One region of the Streptomyces sp. NPDC020845 genome, then DNA from elsewhere that is predicted to be linked to it. Evidence: predicted binding sites of a transcription regulator. Region 1 holds the regulator's gene; the other holds the start of a gene.
What was found. The regulator HspR, encoded in region 1, represses chaperone genes until heat shock. The targets are predictions, from matches to a motif close to TTGAGNNNNNNNNNCTCAA.

Region 1 (3,397 bases):
CGCCACAGCCCCAGCGCCTCGCGCAGCAGCGCGACCGCCCGCCCGGGGTCGTCGTGCCCGGGGTTGCCGTCGCCCAGCGCGGCCCGGCCTTCCCGGGCCAGTCGCTCGAACCGGCAGGCGTCCACGTCCTCGGGCGCCACCACGATCCGATAGCCCGCTCCGGCCCGCTCGATCGCGGCCGCCGGGCCCAGTACCGTGCGCAGCCTGGACACCTGGGACTGAAGCGCATGCGCCGATACCCCGCCGCCCGGGTCGAGTTCCTCGGCCAGCCGGTCGGACGACACGACCTCACCGGGACGGACCAGCAGCAGCGCCAGCAGCGCCCGCCGGGCCGGCCCGCCCAGCGGAACCTCGGCCCCGTCGTCGCGCCACGCCCGGGTCTCGCCGAGGATTCCGAACCGCATGCCGGTGATTATCCACCGGCGAAGATCACGCGGGGGCGATCGGACCGAGATAGGTCCCGCCCGAGACATCGATGGTCTGGCCGGTCACCCACCGGCCCCGCGGCCCCGCCAGGAACCCCACGACATCGGCGATGTCTTCCGGCTCGCCCAGCCGCCCCAGCGCCGTGATCGCCTCCAGCCCCGCGACCACCTCCGGCACGCAGGTGTATCCCGCGGTCATGTCGGTCCGCACCGCGCCGGGCGCGACCGTGTTCACCGTGACGCCGCGCCGGCCCAGCTCGTTGGCCAGCGACGGGGCCATCGACTCCAGTGCCGCCTTGCTGATGGTGTAGCCGATCTGCGTGGACACGGCGAACCGGCTGGCCGTCGAACCCATGTTGACGATGCGACCGCCGTCGTTCAGCAGCGGCAGCGCCCGCTGGATCACGAAGAACGGCGTGGCGACGTTGACCGCCAGCAGCCTGCCGAACTCCTCCTCGGTGACCCGCGCGATCGGGTTGCCAGAGCCGATGCCCGCGTTGTTGACCAGGATGTCCAGCCCGCGTCCCGCCAGACCGGTGGTCAGCTGCTCGAACAGCCGGTCCACCGCACCGTCCTCGCCGAACCGCGCCCGTACGGCGAACGCCCGGCCGCCGCTCTCCTCGATCCGCCTCACGGTCTCCTTGGCCGCGTCCTCGTCGCCACCGTAGTGAACGGCGACCTCAGCGCCCTCGGCCGCCAGCCGCAGCGCGACCGCCCGCCCGATCCCCCGCGATCCACCCGTCACCAGCGCCGTCTTGCCGGTCAGCATGCCCATCACTCTGCTCCGCGTTTCCAAGGCCGGTCCTCGGTGGACCCGGCGATGGCCCCACAGTGCCGACGGCGGCTCACCGCGCGCTCACCGTCGGCTCACCGGCGGAGAGCGCACCGCGCGGCCATCGCCCGGCCGGCAGCGAAACGGCCCGGTGACCGAAGGATCGGTCACCGGGCCACCGAGTCGGGATCAGGCCGGGGGCTACTCCGGCCGCTTGGGCTTGGGCCGCCATACCACCAGCGCGCTGGTCTGCCGGACCTGGTCGTAGGGGACCAGGTCGCGGCGGTAGGAGGCGTGGACCGCGGCCTCGCGCTGCTGCATCGCCGCGGCCGCGCCCTCGACCGCGGACTGGAGTTCGGCGACGCGCTCCTGGAGGGCGGCGACCTGGTTCTCCAGTTCGATGATGCGCTTGATACCGGCGAGGTTGATGCCCTCGTCCTGGGAGAGCTGCTGCACCTGGCGGAGCAGCTGGATGTCGCGGGCCGAGTAGCGGCGGCCGCGGCCGGCCGTGCGGTCGGGGGAGACCAGACCCAGACGGTCGTACTGGCGCAGGGTCTGCGGGTGCAGCCCGGAGAGCTGGGCGGCGACCGAGATGACGTACACCGGCGACTCGTCGGTCAGCTCGTACGGGTTGCGGCTCCTCGCCCCGCCCATGCCACTTCTGCCTCCGGGCCCTCGGCCAGACGTCTCCATCGGGTCACGCTCCCTTCGCGGACTGGAACAGCTCCGCCCGCGGGTCCTCCCCCGCGGTCGCCTCTCGGTACGACTCCAGCGCCTCGCGCGCCTCGTCGCTGAGGTCCTTGGGGACGGTGACCTCGACGGTGACCAGGAGGTCGCCGCGGGTGCCGTCCTTGCGCACCGCGCCCTTGCCGCGGGCGCGCATCGTGCGGCCGTTGGGCGTGCCGGCCGGCAGTTTGAGGGTGACCGGGGGGCCGCCGAGCGTGGGGACCTTGATCTCGCCGCCGAGCGCCGCCTCCGGGAGGGTGACGGGCACGGTGACGGTGAGGTTGTCGCCCTTGCGGCCGAAGACCGGGTGGGGGTCCACATGGACCACCACGTACAGGTCGCCGGCCGGGCCGCCGGTCTCGCCCGGGGCGCCCTTGCCGCGCAGCCGGATCCGCTGGCCGTCGCTGACGCCCGCGGGGATCCGGACCTGCATGGTGCGGGCGCTGCGGGCGCGCCCGCTGCCCTTGCAGGTCTCGCAGGGGTTCTGCGCGATCAGGCCGCGGCCGCGGCAGTCCACGCACGGGTCGGTGAGCGAGAAACCGCCCCCGCCGCCGCGGCTGACCTGGCCGGTGCCGACGCAGGTCGGGCACACGCGGGGGGTGCCGTTCTTGTCGCCGGTGCCCGAGCACGCCTTGCACGGGGCCTGGCTGGACATCCGCAGCGGGACCGTGGCGCCCTCCACCGCCTCGGTGAAGCTCAGCGTCACCTCGGACTCGATGTCCTGGCCGCGGCGCGGCTGGGCACGGGTGCCGGCGCCACGGTTGAAGAGTCCGCCGAAGACGTCCCCGAGGCCGCCGCCGAAGCCGCCGGCCGCTCCGCCGCCGCCCTGGGCGCCGCCGAAGAGGTCGCCGAGGTCGAAGTTGAAGCTGCCGGGGCCGCCCGCGCCCGGCCCCGGGCGGAATCCGCCGTTGCCGAACAGGGCGCGGGCCTCGTCGTACTCCTTGCGCCGCTTGGGGTCGCCGAGGACGTCGTTCGCCTCGGAGATCTCCTTGAAGCGCTCCTCGGCCTTGGCGTCGCCCTTGTTGGCGTCCGGGTGGAACTCGCGGGCGAGCTTCCGGTACGCCTTCTTGATCTCCGCCTCGGTGGCGTCCTTGGGGACGCCGAGGACCTTGTAGTAGTCCTTCTCGACGAAGTCCTTGGTGCTCATCCTCGACGTCCCTCCTTTCCTGCCACCGCTGTCACGTCAGCTGTCACGTCAGCCCTCGTCCGGGCCACCGCTCTCCTCGTCCGGCGTCTCGTCCCCCTTGGGCTGGGCGCCCGGCTGGGGCTCGGCGACCGCGACCCGCGCCGGGCGGATCGTACGCTCGCCGATTCGATACCCCGGCTGCAGAATCTGCACGCACGTGGTTTCGGTGACGTCCGGCGCGTACGAGTGCATCAGCGCCTCGTGCACCAGCGGGTCGAAGGGCTCGCCCTCCGTGCCGAACTGCTGCAGCCCCATCTTTCCCGCGACCGTCTCCAGCGATTCGGCGAC
Region 2 (3,397 bases), on a different contig from region 1:
AGCGCGGCGAGCGTCAGCGCGAGCCCCGGCAACAGCCAGGCCGAGGCGGCGGGCGCCCCGGCGGCCGCGGGCAGCAACTGCCCGACGAGGGTCAGCAGCGGCACGGACACGGCGAGCACGGCCGCCGTGCGGGTCAGCAGCAGCCGCAGCCCGCCGGACGGCGTGGACGCGGCGAGCTCATGCATCGGATCGGCGTGCCGCCCGTACGAGACGGCCACCCCGGCGGACGGCAGTACGGGCGCGAGCGCCAGCAACAGCGGCCGCACCCCGGAAACCCCCGCGGCCCGCGCGGCCCCGGCCGCGACGACCCCCGTCACCAGCATCGCCACCAGCCAAGGCCCCCGCACCGCGGGCCCCGCGGCCCACGCCACCCACCCCCGGGACCGTCGGACCGCCCCGAGCCCGAGGCGGAGCCCGAAGCGCCGCGGCCCGCGGTCGCGGCTGTCGGCGGCGGTCGCGGCTGCTTCCTGACCGCGCCGGACGAGGGCGAGGTCGGAGGCCGCCGCGACGAGGTCCGGGGTCTGCGCCTCGGTGGCGGGCCGCGTAGCGATGCTGGCTGGGACGGCGGCTGCCGTCCCGCTCAGGGACGCGGCCTCCTGAGGGCCGTCGGTCGCCGCCCTCCCCTGCGGGGCGGGCCCGAGGGCGCCCCCGGAAGCCTGCCGTGCGACGGCCGGCGCCGTGCCGACGATGTCGGCCGGACCCCGCGGGCCGTCGGCGCGGCCGGATGCCATCGCGCTTCGCGCGGCGGCTTGCTCGGCGTGCCGGGCCGTGGCCGCCGCTCCCGCCTCCGCGAAGGCGGGCGCCGCCGGGTGGTGGGGCGCACCGGGGGCCGTGTCCCGGGCCGCGACGAGGTCCGGGGTCTCCGCCCCGGTGGCCCCGCCCGCCCCCGCGGCCGTGCCGCCGGCAGCGGCGGGCCGGGGGGAGGCGGGCGCCGCAAGGGGCGCTCCCGCATCCGCCGTATCCCGCGCCGCCGCGCCCGTGGCCGCGGGGGCGACGGGCGCCGCGGGGGACGCCCCCGCCGCGCCCTCCGCGGCCTCCGCCCCCACCCCCGCCTCCGCGAAGGCCAGCACCGCCGCCCGGATGTCCGCCAGCGCGGGGGCCGCCGCGCCCGCGCGGACCGCGGTCGAGACGCGTTCCGCGCAGGCGGCGCAGGACTCGACGTGCTTCTCGACCGACCATGCGTCGGTCTCCGGCAGTGAGCCGTCGGCGTACGACGCCGCGTGGGCGGGCGTCACATGCCAGGCGGCGGGGCCGCCGCGTTTGATCAGTCGTCGGAGCGTCATGCGGTGCCTCCGAGAGCGTCCAGGAGGTGCGGGGGTGTGGAGCGCCGCTCGGTGAGGGTGGCGCGGAGTTCTCTGCGGGCGCGTTGGGCGCGGGTTTTGACGGTGCCCTCGGGGATGCCGAGGAGTTGTGCGGCCTCGCGGGTGGTGAGGCCGTCGACGACCGTGGCGCGCAGGACGGCGCGCAGTTCGGGGGAGAGGCGGTCGAGGGCGGCGCCGACGTCCCCGTACTCCAGCGCGTCGAGCGCCCGCTCCTCCGCGGAGGGGGCCGTGGCGCGGGCCGGGTCCGGCTGGTGGCGGGCGTGGGCGGTCTGGGCCCGGGCGGCGCGGGCGGCGGCGCGCTGGGCGTCGACCAGGCGGCGGGCCGCGATGGTCCACAGCCAGCCGCCCGCCTCGCCGCCGCGGTGCGCGTCGGCCGTGCGCCAGGCCGTGACGAAGGTGTCCTGTAGGACCTCGCGTACGGTCTCGGGGTCCTGGCAGCGGCGCGTGAGGCGCGCGTGCAGCCAGCCGGCGTGCCGGTCGTAGAGCGCGGCGAGCGCCTGCGCGTCTCCCCGCGCGACGGCTCGCAGCAACTCCCCGTCGCTTCGGTCTGGCCCCATGGGGCGGAACAGTTTCACGCTCCTCTATCGCTTACTGAAGGGATGGCGGTTCACCATCCGCTGACGCGCTCACACGCACCCCGCGACAGGTGATCGCTCAGAGCGAACAAGGGGCCGGGAACATCGGCGGGCCCTCGTGCATTGAGTCTGCATAGCTCAACTTGCCTGCCGAAGGGGAGATCATGGCTTCGACGTCCACACCGCTCACCCTGCCCGTGCTGCCCCTCGATGACGAGGTCGTGCTGCCCGGCATGGTGGTGCCGCTGGACCTGTCCGACACCGAGGTACGAGCCGCGGTGGAGGCCGCCCAGGCCGCCGCGCGATCAAGCGGAGCCGCCCGGTCAAGCGGCAGCGGCAGCGGTAAGCCGCGCGTCCTGCTCGTGCCGCGCGTCGACGGGACGTACACGGGCATGGGCACGCTCGGCACCGTCGAGCAGGTGGGCCGGCTCTCCGACGGCGACCCGGGCGCGCTCATCCGCGGTGTGCGCCGGGTGCGCATAGGCGCGGGGACGACCGGTCCCGGCGCCGCTCTGTGGGTGGAGGGCACCCAGGTCGAGGAGATCGTTCCGGACCCGCTGCCCGGTGCCGTCACCGAACTGGTCAAGGAGTACAAGGCGCTGGCCACCAGCTGGCTGCGCAAGCGCGGGGCCTGGCAGGTCGTGGACCGGGTGGAGCAGATCGACGACGTCGGTCAGCTGGCCGACAACTCTGGCTACTCGCCGTTCCTGTCCATCCAGCAGCGCGTGGAGCTGCTGGAGACGGCCGACCCGGTGGCGCGTCTGAAGCTGGCCGTGGCCTGGCTGAGCGAACACCTCGCCGAGCAGGACGTCGCCGAGTCGATCGCCAAGGACGTCCAGGAGGGCGTCGACAAGCAGCAGCGCGAGTTCCTGCTGCGGCGGCAGCTGGAGGCCGTCCGTAAGGAGCTGGCCGAGCTCAACGGCGGAACCGGGGCCGAGGCAGACGAGGCTGACGACTACCGCGCCCGGGTGGAGGCCGCCGACCTTCCCGAGAAGGTGCGCGAGGCGGCCCTCAAGGAGGTCGACAAGCTGGAGCGGGCCTCCGACCAGAGCCCCGAGGGCAGCTGGATCCGCACCTGGCTCGACACCGTCCTGGAGCTGCCCTGGAACGAGCGCACCGAGGACGCGTACGACATCGCCGGCGCCAAGGCCGTGCTCGACGCCGACCACGCGGGCCTGGAGGACGTCAAGGAGCGGATCACCGAGTACCTGGCGGTGCGCAAGCGCCGCGCCGACCGGGGACTTGGCGTGGTCGGCGGCCGGCGGGGCGGCGCGGTGCTGGCCCTGGTGGGCCCGCCCGGCGTCGGCAAGACCTCGCTCGGCGAGTCGGTCGCCCGCGCGATGGGGCGCAAGTTCGTGCGCGTCGCGCTCGGCGGCGTCCGCGACGAGGCGGAGATCCGCGGCCACCGGCGTACGTACGTCGGGGCGCTGCCCGGCCGGATCGTACGGGCCGTCAAGGAGGCGGGCTCGATGAACCCGGTCGTCCTCCTCGACGAGATCG

Region 2: a site for HspR is predicted at 2,021-2,039, ahead of lon (endopeptidase La). Genes of this name have one in related genera too.

The regions. Positions count from the first base shown of each region.
Region 1 covers NZ_JBIRSJ010000022.1:36,596-39,992, reverse strand. The annotation lists gene ACH4U7_RS44355 (BTAD domain-containing putative transcriptional regulator) at 1-404, opposite strand, end outside; gene ACH4U7_RS44350 (SDR family NAD(P)-dependent oxidoreductase) at 430-1,200, opposite strand; gene ACH4U7_RS44345 (heat shock protein transcriptional repressor HspR) at 1,399-1,851, opposite strand; gene dnaJ (molecular chaperone DnaJ) at 1,895-3,070, opposite strand; gene grpE (nucleotide exchange factor GrpE) at 3,119-3,397, opposite strand, start outside.
Region 2 covers NZ_JBIRSJ010000010.1:101,101-104,497, reverse strand. The annotation lists gene ACH4U7_RS26480 (zf-HC2 domain-containing protein) at 1-1,283, opposite strand, end outside; gene ACH4U7_RS26475 (RNA polymerase sigma factor) at 1,280-1,879, opposite strand; gene lon (endopeptidase La) at 2,062-3,397, shown strand, end outside.